Regions from separate parts of the Polycladomyces abyssicola genome, predicted to be linked through region 1. Evidence: riboswitches for the same ligand, from Rfam matches in the RefSeq annotation. Region 1 holds a riboswitch; each other region holds the start of a gene.
What was found. A riboswitch is a leader RNA that binds a small molecule or an ion and turns the genes downstream of it on or off. The one in region 1 is predicted to bind cyclic di-AMP.
Positions count from the first base shown of each region.

Region 2: linked by a shared signal. The riboswitch ahead of KI215_RS11095 (APC family permease) and the one ahead of ectA (diaminobutyrate acetyltransferase) in region 1 are both predicted to bind cyclic di-AMP.
Region 3: linked by a shared signal. The riboswitch ahead of KI215_RS05805 (ABC transporter ATP-binding protein) and the one ahead of ectA (diaminobutyrate acetyltransferase) in region 1 are both predicted to bind cyclic di-AMP.

Region 1 is NZ_AP024601.1:2,848,828-2,855,348, forward strand. It holds gene thpD (ectoine hydroxylase) at 1-6, opposite strand, end outside; partial or broken gene KI215_RS14180 (ectoine synthase) at 90-476, opposite strand; gene ectB (diaminobutyrate--2-oxoglutarate transaminase) at 494-1,777, opposite strand; gene ectA (diaminobutyrate acetyltransferase) at 1,792-2,286, opposite strand; cyclic di-AMP (ydaO/yuaA leader) riboswitch at 2,538-2,677, opposite strand; gene ehuA (ectoine/hydroxyectoine ABC transporter ATP-binding protein EhuA) at 2,865-3,698, opposite strand; gene ehuD (ectoine/hydroxyectoine ABC transporter permease subunit EhuD) at 3,718-4,389, opposite strand; gene ehuC (ectoine/hydroxyectoine ABC transporter permease subunit EhuC) at 4,391-5,050, opposite strand; gene ehuB (ectoine/hydroxyectoine ABC transporter substrate-binding protein EhuB) at 5,114-5,938, opposite strand; gene KI215_RS14215 (alpha/beta hydrolase) at 6,237-6,521, opposite strand, start outside.
Region 2 is NZ_AP024601.1:2,196,027-2,202,547, forward strand. It holds gene KI215_RS11090 (DNA internalization-related competence protein ComEC/Rec2) at 261-2,681, opposite strand; cyclic di-AMP (ydaO/yuaA leader) riboswitch at 2,862-2,997, shown strand; gene KI215_RS11095 (APC family permease) at 3,094-4,914, shown strand; gene KI215_RS11100 (class I SAM-dependent methyltransferase) at 4,975-5,580, opposite strand; gene dcd (dCTP deaminase) at 5,692-6,249, opposite strand.
Region 3 is NZ_AP024601.1:1,145,028-1,151,548, forward strand. It holds gene KI215_RS05780 (flavin reductase family protein) at 1-335, shown strand, start outside; gene KI215_RS16095 (sodium:solute symporter family transporter) at 423-1,001, opposite strand; partial or broken gene KI215_RS16100 (sodium:solute symporter family transporter) at 1,001-1,870, opposite strand; gene KI215_RS05790 (hypothetical protein) at 2,250-2,420, opposite strand; gene KI215_RS05795 (MFS transporter) at 2,986-4,224, shown strand; gene KI215_RS05800 (hypothetical protein) at 4,349-4,516, shown strand; cyclic di-AMP (ydaO/yuaA leader) riboswitch at 4,543-4,711, shown strand; gene KI215_RS05805 (ABC transporter ATP-binding protein) at 4,902-5,786, shown strand; gene KI215_RS05810 (ABC-2 transporter permease) at 5,783-6,521, shown strand, end outside.

The DNA of each region.
Region 1 (6,521 bases):
GCTCATTGTCCCAACTCCCCCCGAACGGCTTGTTTTTCTACCCTTTGAGCCCTTTCGCCGGGGTACGCTTTCTGTTGATACTCCTGTGACTCCTCTTCGATGATGGGATAAACCCCTTCTTCATCATGTACCTCTTGCCCTGTCAATGGCGGATTAAATACACAAACCATCCGCATATCGGACTTCGCACGCAAGTAGTGCTTTTCATGGCCGTCGAGCGCATACAAAGTCCCAGGCTGAATCGGATAAACGGTGCCATCCTTCACGACCTCAATTTCTCCTTCTCCCTCGATGCAGTACACCGCTTCCACATGGTTCTTATACCAAATTGTGGTTTCTGTTCCCGCCTTAATAATCGTATCGTGCATCGAAAAGCCCATCCCGTCCTTCTTCAAAAGCAAACGGCGGCTGTTCCACGTCTCAGTATCCACGTCATCTTTCGTTCCGATGATGTCATTCAGATGTTTGACGATCATGATTTCATGTCTCCTTTTCAAATCATCTGTTTACACCACTGAAAGCTTTCCTCGAGAATGGTCAGTCCCTTTTCAAGTCCCTTTTCATCAATTGTTAAAGGAGGCATGATTTTCACGACTTCACTGTTGGGACCAGAAGTTTCCATAATCAATCCCCGTTCAAACGCGGCCGCGCATATTTTTTCAGCTAACCCGTCAACGCCGATTTTAATTCCCTGGAGAAGCCCTCTTCCTCGCACTTCAGCTTCCATCTCGGGATAGTTTTGTGCAAGCATTTCCAGGAAGAGTCTGACTTTCTCTCCCTTCTCCAGGATTTCTCGGCTGAACTGGTCGTCTTCCCAGTAACTGAGTGCTTCTGTTGCAGCGACGAAAGCTAAGTTATGGCCCCGAAAAGTGCCGTTATGTTCACCCGGTTCCCACAAATCATACTCAGGTTTGATCAAGGTCATGGCCAACGGGATGCCATATCCTCCAATTGATTTCGACAGACAGACGATGTCAGGATAGATGCCGGCCGGTTCAAAGCTAAAGAATGGCCCTGTTCGTCCACATCCTACCTGTACATCATCGACAATCAACAGGATATTCCAGCGTCGGCACAGTTCTTCAATTTTGCGGAGCCACTCAAAACTGGCCACATTGATTCCGCCTTCACCCTGAACGGTCTCAAGGATAATGGCTGCAGGGAGAGAAATGCCGCTGCCATTATCTTCGAGAAAACGCTCAATGTAACTGACCGTGTCGGCCTCGCTGCCAAAATAACTGTCAAACGGCATTGAGATCGAATTCGTTAGTGGAATACCAGCGCCTTTTCGCTTGGATTCGTTCCCGGTAATCGACAGGGAACCGATTGTCATGCCATGAAACGCGTTTGTGAAACTCATGATCAAATCCCGACCGGTTACTTTGCGGGCTAGTTTCAGCGCACTTTCCACCGAATTGGTGCCTGTCGGTCCCGGAAACATCACTTTATAGTGAAGCTTTCGCGGCTTTAAAATGACATCATGAAATCGTTCCAGCAGTTTCTCTTTTGCTTCTGTCGCCATATCAAGACTGTGCGTAATACCATCATCCATCAAATAGTCGATCAGCTTGGCCTTGATCCGTTGATTATTGTGACCGTAGTTTAACGCTCCAGCACCGGCAAAAAAGTCGACATATTCCCGGCCGTCCCGATCCCACAGCTGATAGTCGCTCGCTTTTGCAAAGACAGTTGGAAAACTTCGACAGTAACTACGAACCTCTGATTCCAAAGTTTCAAAAACCTTCAATGGTGAACGTAATTCCTCTACAACTTTCACCAAATCCCCCCTGGTTAAGTTTGATAACGAAATGGTCCGATCCGAAATGTCATCTCCGACTCATGATTTCCCCCCGGAAACAGATGGGCGGGGAAACACTCCGAAACTTCGCAGCGCGTTGCAAAATCCCGTGCGAATCCCCGGAATAAAGCCTCGGATGAAAGATTCGACGGAGAGACAGTTGCTTCAAGGTAACGGACATTCTTGCAAGCTTCCCGACGGATCAACGCTTTCAGGAGTGCCTTTCCCAACCCTTTGCCCCGTTGAGACTCGGCCACCGCCACCTGCCACACAAAGAGGGTTTGCTGGTCTGCCGGTAGTCGAAACGCTGACACAAAACCGACGATTTGTCCCTCCTGTTCGGCCACCACACAAGTATCCGAAAAAAACTTGCACAGCATCAGATAACTGTAAGGGGAATTGACGTCCAACACTCCGGTATCCCTAACCAGGTGCCAGATACTGGTTCCATCCGCTACCTGCGGTTGGCGAAGCACTACTTTGTTCATCAACCCGGTTTCCAGATTTATCACCTCCTCACCAGTACCGACGGCTCGACACTATGCCAAAAACCTCACGCATAGCGCGTCATCGCCGATTGAAAAAGATAAGACCGGTGCAAACTTTCTCCCAGGAACCAAATTCCAAGGAAAAAGTCTGTACCGGTCCGTCTTGTGAAATCCGTATGGGTCAGGTAAAGACTCTGATCCGCTCTCTCTTGCATCGGAAACATCAGTCCGGTGCAAAAGGGCAGATCCCTTGGATCTCCCAGCTCCAGCCGACGAGGCTGGCTGGCGGGCAGGATGGCAGAAAAGTGCTTTACATCCCTTCCGGTGTCTAACCGGAATTCCCCCAACACTTGGTTCCCCCGTTTCCATCGAAATACGGGATATCTTTAATTGTCAAAATAAACATTTTTATTCAATAAATAGTTAATAATTTTCATATTCTTTATATTACCATATTCCCCGCAATTACTCACCGCCGATAAATTCCGTTATTTTCCAAACATACTTGTTCTCCTGTATTCAGATCGGATTAATTGATCTATGCTCCCTTTCACGCTTCATTCCACTGATATTCATCTCTAATTGGACATCGACCCTAAAGTCTGCTCACAGAAACTGCCCAAAAACTTACTTAAGCGTGGACTTTTCGGATGACTGTTACCAAAAATCTTTTCCGGGGGTCCTTCTTCCATAATTCGTCCTTCGTCAAAGAAAACGACCCGATCCGCCACTTCCCGGGCAAAACCCATTTCATGCGTAATTAACAACATCGCCATATTCCCTTCAGCAGCAATCTCCTTGATCACCCCGAGCACCTCGCCGACAAGCTCCGGGTCCAACGCAGATGTCACCTCATCAAACAACATGATCTTGGGTTGCATCACCAAGGCACGGGCAATCGCCACCCGTTGCTGCTGGCCGCCAGATAATTGTGATGGATAAGCGTCCATCTTATCCAGCAACCCCACTTTTTCAAGCATTGTTTTGGCCTGCTCTGTCGCTTCTTCCTTAGATAATCCCAATACCTTGATCGGAGCCTCCGTCACATTTCGTAAAATGTTCATGTGCGGAAACAGATTAAACTGCTGAAACACCATTCCAATTTTGCCGCGCACTTGATGCAGATGCTTTTCATCAGCCGGAACAAGCTTTCCACCCTTTTTTTTGTGCCAGAGCAACTCACCGTCTACTTCAATCGTCCCCGACGTCGGCCTTTCCAACGTCATCAAAATACGGGCAAATGTAGTCTTGCCGGACCCGCTCGGCCCAATGACTGCTACTTTTTCTGCCGGAGCCAAATCGAAATCGATTTCGTGTAATACTTGAGTCTCGCCATAAAACTTGCTGACCTTTCGGTAACGCACAATTGGTTCCGGTTGAACCGTAATGGATTTTATATTATCCGATTTCATACGCATAACCTCATTTCCCTCAGTTAATTAATCCTTTTTGATTGATTTTGAGCCTTGATTCCAAGCGTCGTACCAAGAGTGAGGAAAGGTAACTCAATATGAGGAAAAATACCCCCACAAGTGTAATGGGTTCCAAATAGCGGAATGAATTGGAGCCAATAATTTGTGCTTGACTCAGCAACTCAATCAGTGTGATTGCCGATAAAAGAGGCGTTTCTTTGAACATCACGATCAGATAGTTGCCCAATACGGGAACAATCGGCCGGATGGCCTGCGGGAGAATAATCCGCATCCACGTTTGTGATTTTGAAAAGTTGAGCGCGATGGCAGCTTCCCATTGCCCGCGCGGTACTGCATCAATCCCTGCCCTGTATACCTCCGACAGATAGGTGCTAAAGTGAATGCCCAATCCCAACACACCAGCCGTGAACGGAGACAACATCAACCCAAAATGAGGTGCCACATAAAAAATGAAGAACAACTGAACTAATGGCGGTGTGCTGCGCACAAATTCGACAAAACCGCCGGTCACCCATGACAAAAGTTTTACCTCAGACCGTCGTGCAAAGGCTAATAACAGGCCGCCGACAAGTGCAATCAAGAAAGAGACGACCGTTGCACTAATCGTAATCTTCAATGCATCGAGAAGTTGCGGTAAAATTTGCAAAGTAAATTTCCAAGACCATCCCACGTTAAGACCTCCCCGTTGAAAGTCTGCGCTCCAACCAGCGCACGCCCAACGTCAGCGGATATGCGACGAGAAAATACAGGATGAGCAACAGACCGAATATTTCAGGGGTATGCTGATTCATATTTGTCCGTAAGGTTGTCGCTTGAAATGTCATATCAGAAATCGTAATCAAGGAAACCAAGGAGGTTCCTTTCAACAATTCGATGAGGAGATTACCGAAAGATGGTAACATGATCCGAAACGCCTGCGGCAGGATCACACTTCGCATCCTTTGCCCCGGTGTCATGTTCAGCGCAATAGCCGCCTCGATCTGCCCCTTGGGGATAGCCAGTATCGAGCTGCGGACGATTTCTGATCCATACGCCCCAGCGTTAAGACCGAGTGCGAGCAAACCCGCTAAATCCGCCGGTAACCAGATGCCAAGCTGCGGCAGGACAAAATAAAGCCAAAACAATTGAACGAGCAAAGAGGTCCCGCGGAAAACTACAACAAAAACACTGCACACCACTCGGATCGGATAAAATCTCGACAGGCGTCCGAATCCTATTAAAAAGGAGACGAAAAAGGCCAATATGGCCGAATAGATCGTCAGCTGAACCGTAATTCCAAGCCCTTGCAGCAAAGCTGGCAATATTTTTTCGAAGACCCCGATCGAAATCACATCCTTTCCTGTTACGATTCAAACAAAAGTGTGTCTCGCATCAATCAGATTTTTGCCGGACACTTAAGGTTTGCACAGTTCTTCAGCCTTTTTATCGGGCAAGTTCTCTTCAGTGAATCCGAACGGCTCGAGAACATTCAATAATGCACCGGACTTTTTCATTTCCGCCAATTCTCGACTGAAGGCATCGCGAAATTGTTTATCTTCTTTTCGGAAGGCAGCCGCTCCATATCCCAGTACACTTTTTTCGTCCACAATCGGCTGTTTAAAGTCCTTCACTTCCTCGATATCTTGGGCACCGGTAGATTCCATCATGGCCCGTAAAGAAGGACCGGTCATCGTGATCGTATCCACCCGTCCGGATTCCAATGCGGAGATCGCGGAAGGCTGGTCCGGAACGATGATGATTTGATTCTCTTTCACACCTGATTTCTGCAAATAACTAACTTCAACCGCCCCCTTCATTACGGCGACCTTCACTTTCGGATTGGCGGCAATGTCTTTATAGCTGTGAAGATTCTTCGGATTGCCTTTTTTCACAGCGATAGCTTCCCCGATTTTGTATTCAGGGTCGGCAAACACCACTTCTTTGCAACGAGTCGGTGTAATGTACATCCCTGCGGTAATGACATCAAAACGACCTGATTTTAATCCGGGAATCAATGATCCAAAGTCCACCAAAACCGGCTCGATTTCGTTAATTCCCATTCTTTTAAAAACAGAGCGTGCAACCTCGACGGCCTCTCCCGTCACTTTACCAGTTTCATCTTTGTAAGCATAAGGTTTCTCATTGGCGAACCCGATTGTGACAACACCCTCTTCTTTCGCACGCTTGAGAGTATCCTGGCCATGCAATCCAAAATTAAGCCCGCATGCCGTTGCAGACACGATGAAAACCAGCAATATGACGACGTTCAAAAAACGTTTCTTTGACACCAAGCTTCCCCCTTTGTTTTGGATAGATCGATCGCTTCTCCCTCTCGCTGATGAGGGGCTCCATAGCCATAGCCTCATCACCTTTATTCCCCAAAAGAAAAATTCAAAACGGAATTTTACGTCTTGATCGACAAATCAAGCAACAATCATAACATCGGCATGAAAATAAGCCACCCGTTTCACGAGTGGCAATATGGGCTCAATTTTTGAATTTGTTTTGCTGGACTTCGGTCACCCGACTTTTATACTGTCATCCCCGAATAGCTACTTGCTCCTGCCGTTTCAGCCAGCCGATCAAAGTGTCAATAACCGAAGTGGATTGTTCGGAGTGAAGGATACGGTGCCCGAATTCGGGGAGAAGGAGCCACTCTTTTTCCTTTACTGTTAACGAGTCAAAAAACTGGCGAACGATATCCTCAGGGATCAAGGTATCATTTTTACCACAGATACACAGGGTGGGAACGGTGATTCTGGCCACGTTTTGCAACGCTTCTTCAGTTTGGACAAGCAGCTGCTGAATCCAACGGAAGGAATA
Region 2 (6,521 bases), 650 kb from region 1:
TCCGGACTGCGTACGCTCTCCCGGGAGCAAATTCATTCCCCATTGTACCATAGACGGACAAGACGAACGGACCGAGAAAAACGCTCGCGGGAAAAAGATCACCTTTATACCGTAAGGGAGCAATGTTTTTCCGAGCGAAGGCTAGGGAAAGGGCAAGATTAAAATCGCGGGCAATTTCCTCAATGCGAACTTTGCCCGCGTCCTGCGCTGACCGGGTCGGAACGGGTCATCATCTTCTTCCCTGCAGGGCGCAGTTGACGTCATCTTACCACCGGCAACATTGTCTCCACCGTCCAGCCGGCGGGACGAATCCGAATGGTCACCGCCCCATGGCGATCCGTTCGCCATATATGAATCCGATGGCTTTGTAAGCGACGGATCACTTCCGGAGCCGGATGGCCAAACCGATTATGTCGGCCGACCGAGATCACGGCGAAACCGGGCCGAACTTGCGCAAGCCATGATTCACCTGTTGATGTACGGCTTCCGTGATGAGCCACTTTCAGCACATCCACCGGTGGAAAGCGCCACTTTTCCACCACGTCCTCTTCCGCTTCCTGTTCGATGTCCCCCGTCATCAACAAGCGGAAATGTTGGATCTGCAGTAAAAAAACAATGGAATCATTGTTGGTCCACCCGTCGGTTGAGAGATGCGCCGGATCGGGATGGAGAAACTGCCATACAACCCCCGGTTCCAGTGTCCAAGCCGTTCCGGGGGAAGGTGCCGCGATTCGGGCACCGTTTTCGATCAACGTACGCATCAATTGCCGTTCCGTCGCTGTACGGGGTGGGTGGGGATTACGTAGGACGAGGCGAACGGGGAATTGTTCCGCCACTTTTTGCAAGCCTCCGATGTGGTCTGCATCCCCGTGCGTCATAATGAGGTAGTCGATTTGTCGGATGCCGCGATAGCGCAGATACGGAACCACCGTTTTCTCTCCCACGTCGTAGGGATGGTGACGCCGTTGCCATGACTTCTGCGGAAAAGACACCATCCCGCCGCCATCCACAACGATGACCTGTCCTCGCGGTGTCTCGATGACAGCGCAATCCCCCTGCCCCACATCGAGAAAGGTGATGCGCGCCTCCCTCTCCCCGTAAAAAGGATGATAGGAGTAAAAGATCAGACCCGTGATCATCACCGCCGAACACCAACGATGCCGCCGGGGATGAAGCGCGTTACCCGTCCATGCGAACAATGCGTATACACATGCCGCCGCGTATGCCATACACCATTGCCATGACGGCGGTGACCATGACGTCAACATTCCCTGTTCCTCAGAAAGCCGTTCCAACAACCATAACAGACCTTTCGTCACCTGTGTGCATATCCAGGCAGGCACTGCTCCCCACACAGGTGCAATCCAGCCCAACATCAAGGAAAGGAGTGCCAAAGGGAACACCACGCTACCGACGATGGGCACAATCCATAGATTGACCCACCAAGAACCTGTCGGAAAGTCATAAAAAAAGGTGATCGTCACCGGAAATGATACCAGATGGGCAATTAACGTGACCGCCAACCATTGATTTGCCCATTTCCACGGTAATGGAAACAGGCTACTGAGTGGTTCGACCGCCACCAGCAAGCCGAGCGTGATCAAACAGGTCAGCTGAAACCCCGCCTCCAGAAGCTGATACGGATTCCACAACAGCATCAACCATCCTGCCAGAAACAAAAAGCTCAGTCGGTTGTGCCACATGCCGAAAACCGTGGCAACGAGGGCGAACCCGGCCATCAGGGACGCCCGGACAACGGATGCTTCCGCGCCTGTTACCCATGCAAATATCGGCAACGATACGATCGTGAGTCCGCCAGCCACTTCACGCGTTAAGCGCAATCGGGTCAACAAACCGTACACGCCCGCAACGAAGACGGCCACATTCATCCCTGAAATGGCCAACAAATGCGTCAGTCCCCATTCGGCAAACAGGCTGTCGATCTCTTCCGGCACCGCATTCCTCTCTCCCAGCACCAATCCGCGAATCAAACCGGATATCTCCTCAGGATAGAGTTGCGCCAACGTGTCGCCCCCGCTCCGCCGAATCCGGTCTGCCCATGCGAATACATCCCATGGGGGCGGTTGTTCCGCCGAAACCCCGCGAAGCCCGTCAGCCGACGCGATCCAATGCACAAATTGACGGCGATAAAACGCCCGTGCATCAAAGCCGCCAGGATTTCTCGCCGGATCCGGGCGAGTCAACCGTACACCGTTCACCGACAGCCGCGTCCCACTCGTCCAATCGCGAACCGTCCGCAACTCCGACTGAGATTGTAATCGAAGACGCAACAACACTTTTTCACCAGTCAAGCGTCGAAAGGCACCACGCACCTCCAACCGGTAGACTTTCACCATACAGGTGAGCTGATCTCCATCCACCTCAGGAGCGGACTGGACGACCCCATGCAGCTTGATCCCGACTTGATCAGTCAACCGATCATCGATGGACGAGACATTGTGAGTATCCACCCATGACGTATAGGCGGCTCCGGCAAAAAAAGCCAGTACTGTGCATGTCGTCGTCCACATCCGCCACCGCCACAGGCACAACCACCCTCCTGCTATCCCGAGCACTCCTGCCCCTAACCACCACCATCCTTCATACCCGCTTCCCCCTGTCAACACAACGGCGATGCCTCCTATCCATCCACCCGCCAACCAACCCACCGGAACTTTCATCACAACCTCCAGGAAAGGAATGAAATGGTATATCCTTTCCGCAATTCCCGACAAAAACCCTCCTGATTCGACAAAAACTGTTGCCCATTTGTTACGGTTCTGTTGAAAATTATTGATTGACAGTTTCCGTCAGACGGATTAGAATGCTAATCATGACAAAACCTAATAACTGACAATTTCACACTCCGAGCGCTGAATCCGTACAGGAACGGGGGAACCAATTTTTTTGGGGTGAATCCGGTGTCTTCACCGGTAGGGTCACTCTCACGGACCCGAATCCGTCAGCTAACCTCGTAAGCGTGCTGAGAGGGAAGTGTGCTTCTTCACATGACCGAAAGTCATTGAAGTGGACACTTCAATGGCTTTTTGTGTTTGAAACAAAAACGGAATCCATCTGGGGAAGGTGTATGTGATGTTATCCTCGCTGAAGCGTTTGATCATCGGGCGCCCGCTTCGCACTGAGCAACTGCAGGAGGAAAAACTGCCGGTTTGGAAAGCACTCCCAATATTGTCATCGGACGCGCTGTCGTCCGTCGCTTACGGTACGGAGCAGATTTTAACCGTACTCGCTCCGATTGGCGCACTGGCACTTTGGTATTCATTGCCCATATCCGGCGCGATTATCGGATTGTTGACACTGCTCATCCTTTCCTACCGGCAAATTATCCACGAATACCCAGGAGGGGGCGGTGCCTACATCGTTTCGACAGACAACCTGGGTTGGTTTGCAGGGTTGATCGCCGGTGCGTCGCTGTTGATCGACTATACACTGACAGTGGCAGTCAGTGTTTCGGCCGGGACAGACGCGATCACTTCGGCGTTCCCGGTTTTACACAAGCACAGTACGCTCATTTCCGTTTTCTTTGTCCTTCTCATCATGCTCCTCAACTTACGGGGTTTACGCGAATCCGGCACGATTTTCTCATTCCCCACCTACCTGTTTATCCTCGGCATGCTGGGTTTGGTGCTCGTGGGGTTGGGAAATGTGGCGGTCCATGGCATTCCTGCTAACGTCCCGCCAGTGACACACACCTTTCCGGCTGGTCTCGGATGGTTTCTGTTATTGCGTGCGTTCTCGTCGGGATGTTCTGCATTGACCGGCGTCGAAGCGATCTCCAACGCCACTCCCACCTTCCGTAAACCGGAGACGAAAAATGCGGCGCGTACCTTGGCGCTTCTGGGCTTATTGCTGGCCATGTTGTTCGGTGGTACCAGCCTGCTGGCATATTTGTACCACATCACACCCAGTCCGACGGAGACGGTGCTTTCCCAGATTGCCGAAGAGACGTTCGGCAGAACGTTGCCGTATTACTACATCCAGGGGACCACAGCACTGATCCTGATTCTGGCCGCCAACACTGCCTTCGCAGGCTTCCCGCTGTTGGCCTCCATCATGGCCAAGGACAAATTCATGCCGCGGATGTTTGCTTCCCGCGGAGACCGGCTCAACTACTCAAACGGCATCATCGTGTTGGCCTTGGCCGCAATCGGACTGATCGTGGCGTTTGAGGGAGAGGTGGAACGATTAATCCCCCTGTATGCGATCGGCGTCTTTTTATCGTTCACCTTGTCACAAACCGGGATGGTGGTACGCAGGTGGAAGCAGCGCAACCCGGGCTGGATGCGTAAAATAGCGATCAACGCTGCGGGTGCGGTCGTCTCGTTTATCGTCCTGCTGATATTCGCCGTCACCAAATTTACGGAAGGCGCTTGGATCGTGGTATTGGTGATCCCGCTGTTCATCTTCGCCTTTTATCAAGTTCGAAAACACTATGAGGCTGTTGCCGAAGAGCTTCGCATCGACATCACTGCCGACAAGCCGGAAAAGAAAGATCATGTCATCATCATTCCCGTCGGGGGCATCAGCCGCGTCGTGCGCAACACGATCGCCTACGCCAAGACAATCGGGGATGACATCGTGGCGATTCACGTGGCCTTTACCGAGGAGGATGCGGACAAGATGGAGAAAAAGTGGGAGCAATGGAATCCCGGCGTCCGCCTCGTTGTTACTCGCTCCCGCTACCGGAGCGTCAACGGTCCCGTGCTCCGATTCATCGACCTGGTTCAGGAACGGGTTGGGGACAACTTGATTACCGTCCTGATCCCCGAATTCATCCCACGCAGGTGGTGGCAGCGCTTTTTGCACAACCAATCTGCGCTATGGCTCCGTTTCCTGCTGTTGTTGAGAAAAGACGTCATCGTCTCCACAGTGCCGTTCCATCTGCGCAAATAAATCCGTCAAAAAAAAGCCCGATCTGCGCCGGATGGCAGGTCGGGCTTTCATTCGTTCACATCACTTTCGCGGTTTCGCCCACACCAGATGAACTACACCCGCCCAGTGGGATTCCACCTTTTCCACCACCAGATCAGATGAACGGATGAGGTTCATCATATCCCGGTTCTGATGACATCCCACCAGGCGGTAGGCCAACGGATCCAAAGCTTTTTGCAGGAAGGAAAGAAACGGGTTGGAACTGAGACCATGCTCCATCAACAAAATGAGGCCGTCATTCCTGCACCACCGACTGAATCGATTGAGTACTCCGACGGGATCTTCATAACCGCATAATGACAAGGTGGACACCACAGTATCAAAGGAATCGGGCGGAAAGGTGAGCGTTTCGACGTCGGACTGGATAAACTCCACCTCAATCCCATATTCATCCGCAGCATTCCTGGCCCTTTTCAGCATTTCTGGACTGAAGTCGACCGCGGTGATTCTCACACCGGGTGGATAAAAAGAAAAATTGGCTCCGGCTCCCACCGCCACTTCCAGCACGTTTCCTCGTGCAAAATAAAGGAGTTTTTGCCTCCACTCTTTTTGTGCCTGTTGGATCCGCCTCTTTTCATACCAACGTGCCTGTTTGTCGAACTTTTTGATCAAATCAGCACGGTTCATGATTGGATCCCCTTGTAGATGTGTTATCGCTGTCACTTTTATTCCACGCCAGCGAACGTCATTCCTCCCAAATAGAAACACTCCTTTCATAAGAAAGGAGTGTTGACCCCATCAAACCTTGGGCAAGGTGATTCCCCGTTGATGTTGGTATTTTCCCTGCTTGGCCCGATACGACACCTCACACGCCTCATCGCTTTCGAAGAACAGCACTTGACAGAGTCCCTCGTTGGCGTAGATTTTGGCGGGAAGCGGCGTCGTATTGGAAATTTCCAAAGTAACATGTCCCTCCCATCCCGGCTCGAACGGTGTCACATTGGTGATGATGCCACACCGGGCGTACGTGGATTTACCCACACAAACGGCCAGCACGTTTTCCGGGATGCGAAAATACTCTACCGACCGAGCCAATGCAAACGAATTGGGCGGGATGATGCAAACATCTCCCTTAAAGTCGATAAACGAGTTGGAATCGATCTGTTTCGGATCGATGATGGAGTTCAGCGCATTATGGAATATCTTGAATTCATCTGCCACACGCAGATCATATCCGTAACTGCTCAGACCGAAACTGACGGCTTCCCCCTTGCCGACGTTTCGGTCGATGAACGGCTCGATCATGCCGTGTTCCAAAGCCATTTTCCGAATCCACTTGTCCGATTTGATCGTCATTTCCCGTACGACTCCTTTTCTCCCATTTCAAATATTGCCGACGTATATTCCAACCGATATGATACGACAGACAAAAACGATTGCAAAGAGACCGGGGCAGGAAAACTGCGGAAAAACAAATCCGTTGTATCAGGATGTCTCTATTCTACCATATTTTGATACAGATAAAAGGAAAGTCCTTTGCAATCATCCTCAATCCAATAAAAAGCCGGTCAAGTGATCCTTGACCGGTGAGACTGCTGACAAAGTGTTTAACCACTCGCGGTTCTGGA
Region 3 (6,521 bases), 1.5 Mb from region 1:
TAAGTGAGGTGGAAGCGGTCGGATTTGATCTGGTGCCCAGCGTCAAGATCCAAACGCCGCGAATTGCACAGGCCAAAGTGCAGATGGAATGTGTGTTGGACCGAATTCTGCCGATGGGCGGAACACCGGATGCACCCAATACCGATCTCATTATCGGCCAGGTCGTAATGTTCCATGTGCGCGATGACCTGTTGGCGGAGGGGAGAATCGACACCCGTCTGCTCGATCCGATCGGACGGTTGGCAGGAACGTCCTACGGCACGATCGGTCAAACCTTTTCTCTGCCGCGTCTGTCATTCGAAGAGTGGCAACAGCGAAAACGGGAACAGGAGTAAGGCGGCCCGGCAATAGTGAAAGCCCTCATTTGAGGGCTTTTCTGAAAGTGAACATATGATTTTTCTATGGTTAGAGTTAGCGGCTGGTTATAGGGACGAGGTGGATTTCGATGGTCTGTCTTGGCTCAAAGTTTCCATCATATTAGCAACTTCAGGTCGTAGCCCATGTCTGCGTGAGAACCATCCAATGACAGTGTAAAGGATGAGAGACACAACTACCGGTAATCCCACCGTCGCTGCAGTGCCGACGTGAAACACGTACTCATTCAGCGCAAATACTACAACACCACCAGCAAGAGAGATGATAGCCGCAGCCGAACCGCTATAGCGGAACGCTGGCAATAAACCGAACAACATCGCTATTGAGATCGGGCCGACCAGTGCTCCGAACCATGAGATAAGTAAGCCCAGGACACCACCAAACGAGTTCTGTTCTACGGCGATAAGCATGGTGAGCAACACAAACACCAAAGTAGTAGTGCGTGCTGCGATGAGAGCTCCTCGTTTGCTGAGACTACGAGTCTTTTTTGATAGTTTTGGTAGAATATCGCGTGTGAAGACAGACGAGATCGCGTTTGCATCCGAAGTGGTCATAGCCATGGTGTGACTGAACATCCCAGCCAAAACAAGTCCAACAAGCCCGGGCGGCAGGAAAGTTCGCGCCATTAAAGAGTAGGACTGATACGGCTCCGCCAGATTGGGGAAGGTGCAGCCCACATGGGAAAGAACAGGATGAGCGGCCAGAGCAAGTATAGAAAGCCGGACAGGATCGCTGCCTTGCGTGCATCCGTTCCGTTCGGCGATGCCATATATCGCTGAGCAAGGTTCCAAGTGCCCCCATTGTAGCTGAGGAAATTGATGAGCAAGTAGGCAACTGCAAACCAGAATGTGTAAGGACCGTCAAATGGGTGGCTGTGACTGGGAGGCAATTTGCTCCAAATCCCAATGATTGCACTAATACCGCCGAGTTTGGCCAATACGATCACGAACATCGCAATTCCGGCAACAAATTGGATGATAAATTGTACGAAGTCAGTAAGAGCGTCCGCCCAAAGCCCACCTATGGTGGAGTAAATGAGGGAAACACACACCACCAGATATGAGAATTCCGACCGTCAGTGGTAAGCCCGTGAACACCTGAAGTATGATGGCAATTGCTGCCCATTTGGCACCGACGTCGAACACCTTGAGCAGTACGCCACACCACGCCATCAGCTGCTGCGTGATACGTTATATCGGGTGGCAAGATACTCCATGGGTGAACCGATGTTGTAGTGTTCCCGCAATCGCGCCCACCGCGGTGCAATCCAGATGGCCCCGATAAACACTCCTAACGATACCGGGATCGCCCACCACACATACAGCGTGAAACCGTTGTTGTAGGCGACTTCCGCGTATGCAACAAACACCGCTGCGCTGTACCCAGACATGTGATGTGATATGCCTGCTAGCCACCACGGCATTTTTCCACCGGCTGTAAAGTAATCCTCTGCACTTCCGACCTGCCGGTATGACCAGACACCAATACCAATCATGATGAAGAAATACGCAATCAGTATAAACCAGTCAAATCCAGACACAATTTCACCCCTCTCTTCAGAATCGGAAATCTCGCCCCATTAATATACTATCAATTCAGAAAAGTTATACCAAAAAGGTTGGGCATTCAAAGTGGCGGATATGGAAAGAGGGGATACGAAAAAAACGAAGGTGAAAACCTTCGTTCATCAATAAATAATTACTCATTTATATTGTCCTCAAAATGGTCATGGGGATGGATGGTTGTTTCACAGGCAGGGCATTGGAGAAAGCTTTGAAGATACTTGTTTTTGTCGACTTGAAATACATTACCACATTGACAGGCTATGGTTACAATTTCATTGGGGTGCTTTTCCAATACTTTTCCCACCTTATTTATTCATTCTTTGTTTCTTTAGAGGGGGAAGCATAAGATAACCGTTTGATGAAATTGAAGATACCATTTTTTGTTGGTTGATCAAGGGATTTTTCATATAAATGAATATTATCTGAATGATTATGTCGTTCTTCATTGTTATTTGAATAACATATTTGCTGATCTTCCATGGTATTGTGTCCCCCTTTACGATATAAGATATAAATCGAATAACTGATTGTTCACTTTCGACACGAAAATGCTTTTTCCTTGTTTTGTTTTTGATCATTTTGTGAAGTGATATCATGCCAAATATAAGGTTGGGATTGCCAGGGAAAGGATGCTGCAAAAACGAATGAGCAGGGATGGGTTTTTCTGCTCACTTATTGCTACGGTCTGTTATGATTGAGCTAAATAAACATCTCAGAGGAGAAATTTCAAGGATTTTCAAGGGTTTTACGGGTTTCCTTTTCATGCACAGACAAGGTTTCAAATATATCAAAATGTATGTTAACTTTGGTGGAAGTCATATGTTATAACTATATATATCACATATAAATCCTCCGAATTTGGTCTATGGGTGTAAACAGGAAATAACATTTGACCTCCTTATAGGATCCTCATTGAATACAGCAGAAAGACTGCGCTTCTACAATACAAAACCCGGCACCCTGTACCTTAAGTGTTCCGAGTTTCGTAATTCGACCATGTGACTGCTTAATTTTTTAACTATTCATGAATAGGAGAAACTATGGTATGCAACTCTCATCAACAGAAAGATTAAATAACAAACCAACCTTATATCATATTCTGTTTTTGATTGGTCTCGTCCATTTGTTCAATGACTCCATACAATCAGTCATCCCAGCCATCTTTCCTATCTTGAAAGATTCGATGCACCTGACCTATACGCAGATTGGCTGGATCGGTTTTTCGATCAACTTTACCGCCTCACTTTTACAACCAGTATTTGGATGGTATACGGACAAACGACCGTTTCCTTATATGTTGCCGCTTGGCATGGCTTCCACGTGCCTGGGGATGTTGTGTCTGGCTTTCGCTCCCAGCTACTCGTATGTTCTGTTGGCCGTTGTACTGGTGGGAATCGGATCTGCCGTCTTCCATCCCGAGTCTTCACGTGTTTCCTATCTGGCTGCCGGAAATCGGAGAGGGTTGGCCCAATCCATTTTTCAGGTTGGGGGAAACACGGGACAGGCTCTTGCTCCCTTGATGACTTATTTGATTTTTATCCCGTTCGGGCAGAAAGGAGCCATCTGGTTTACACTGGTGGCGGGCATCGCCCTCGTCATCCAATTGTTCATCGCCAGATGGTATCAGGGTTACCTTCTTTCCCATCCGCACCCTGCCAAAAAAGAAAATACGTTTTGGGTTCAGCAGAGCGGGATGAAAAAAATGCTTCTTTTGGCCATGGTTTTGCTCATCTTTCTCATCTTCGTCCGGTCATGGTACATTGCCGGAATCAGCACTTACTATCAATTTTATCTGATGGAACAGTACAAGCTCTCTTTAAAACAATCCCAACTTTTCATTTTTCTCTTTTTGGTGGCCGGGGCAATCGGAACCTTCTGCGGCGGACCGCTGGCAGACCGATTTGGCATGAAAAAGATCATCTATTTTTCCATGCTCGGTTCCGCACCGCTCGCCCTGCTCCTGCCTTATGTGAGTGCAACATGGGCTTATACGATTTTATTATTGAACGGCTTTATCCTGTTATCCAGCTTCTCCGTCACGGTGGTATATGCACAGCAGTTGTTTCCGGGAAAGATAGGAACCGTGTCCGGCTTAACCGTAGGATTTGCCTTCGGCATGGGGGCCGTCGGTTCGGTAGGGCTGGGTAAAATGATCGACGTCATGGGACTCTCGTATATTATGCAGTGGATTGGTTTTCTCCCGCTCCTTGGTGTGCTCACTTATTTCCTCCCCTCTGACCAAAAAGTGAAGGAATGGACTCTTGATGCAAAACAGTCAGCTTAATATGTGAGAACAAGCAAGAAACCCAATACATAAGAGCTGGGTTGATAGTTGCAACCGGCGATTGTGCGGCACCTTGTGATGGAGATTTGATCTGTGTTGTGATTGAAGTAAGTGGAGGGCATTTTTGCAACCATTGGCCATGGTTTCAAAAGGTTTGATTCGATTGAATTCGTCACAGGGTTTAAACAAAAGAGAAATGGATCTCCAGGCACATGGATCGGGTGATATGGCGGTATTTCGTTCCTTTTTGAAGAAAAATGATACTTTACAACAGGTTGTTACAGGAGTATGATGAGCTCAGTTTAAAATTCAATATATCCTCGTAAATCGCTGAGTCCCGCGATACGCGGGAGCGGGGGAACCAACCGCAGACTGTGACGAATTCGTCACGGACTGCACGGGGTGAATCCCGGGTTGATGCCTGGGTAGGGTGACTCTCAGCCACCCGAATCCGTCAGCTAACCTCGTAAGCGTTGTGAGAGGGGGAGTGAGAATCGTGCGGGCGCACGGCTATTTTTGCTGTGCCTAAAAAGCCACGAGAAGACACCCTTCTCGTGGCTTTTTCTGTTGTGGAAATTCCCTAACGTTATCATAACGATAACGAAAAATATGATGGATGTGTGGATGATGCTCGAGTATGGTATTAATCGCCGAGAAGGCGAAGAGGAGGCTGGATCATGATCCGAATCAATGGGTTGACCAAACGATTTCCGGGAGGAAAGGGAATTTTTGATCTCACCCTTGAAGTGAATCGGGGAGAAGTATTCGGTTATCTCGGACCTAATGGAGCGGGAAAATCCACCACGATTCGCCACTTGATGGGTTTCATGAGACAAGATGAGGGCAAAGCGGAAATCGGCGGCATGGACTGTTGGAGTGAATCGGACAAGATTCAAAAAATCACCGGCTATCTCCCGGGGGAGATTGCCATGTTTGAAGGGCTGGACGGTACCGGTTTCTTGGATTTGATAGCGGGACTCCGTGGACAGAAGGATGACAGAAGGGATGAGTTGCTGGAGCGACTGGAGTTGGACCCCCGGGTCCCGATCCGAAAAATGTCCAAGGGAATGAAACAAAAACTGGCTATTGTGGCCGCATTCATGCATGATCCGGAGATCCTGATCCTGGATGAACCCACTTCCGGTTTGGATCCGCTCATGCAACGGGTGTTTGTGGAATTGATTCTGGAAGAAAAAAAGCGAGGAAAAACGATTTTTATGTCCTCCCATCTGTTTCCGGAGATTGAGCGCACGGCAGACCGGGTCGGTATCATTCGGGATGGACGGCTGATCGCTGTGAGATCTGTACAGGAATTGCGCAATGAGCAGCGAAAGGCGTTTGTTGTGACTTTGGGAAGAAAATCGGACATCGACCGATTGATTCAGGCCGGGCTCAGAGTAGTCCGCCGGGGAGAAACAACAGTTGAAATCGAGGTACAAGGGGATCTGAATCCCCTGATCCATGCTCTGGGCGATGTGGATGTCCGCCATCTGGAACACAGAGAGATGGATCTCGAAGAAGTCTTTATGCACTACTATGAACGACGGGAGGCGAAAGAATGATGAACGTTGCACTGTACCGGGCAATGTGGCGGTTGCATGGCAAGACGTTGGGAGCGATGGCGATCGGGTCGTTTCTTTATGTGCTGATGATTGTCACCATCTATCCCACCTTGGCTCCAGAAGACATGAATGAATTGCTGAAGAAAATGCCGGAAGAGATGATGAAAGTGTTTGGAATTGAGGCCGGGGTACAGCGTTTAAACGATTTTATTGCTGTAGAGTACCACAACTTCATGTATTTGATCCTGCTGATGGTGTACAGCGTGGTGATCCCGACCCGGCTAGTGGCCCGGCATGTAGACCGGGGGTCCATGGCTTTTCTGCTGTCAACGCCGTTGTCCCGGCCACGGCTCGTCCTGACGCAAGTCGCATTTTTCATCACGGGGCTCGGGCTTATCAACCTGTTCACCGTCCTCGGCGGGATCGCGGGAGATGTCTGGATACTGGATCAACCTGCCCTGGATCGGTCAAACTACGTGGAACTGAATCTGGTCTGTTTCCTGTTTTTTTCTGTGATCGGTGCGTACAGCTTCCTGTTTGCGTGCTTGTTTGACGACGAAAAGAAGGCGGTCTCCTGGTCGGCGACAGTGACCATTTTGTTCTATGCCATGGACTTTGCGGGCAAGCTGGGAGAAAAACTGGATTGGCTTCGAAACTGGACGTTTTTCAGCCTATATGAACCGGCACGTCTCGCGCGGGGAGAAGAAGATATCTTGTGGACGGCGGTAGGTTTGG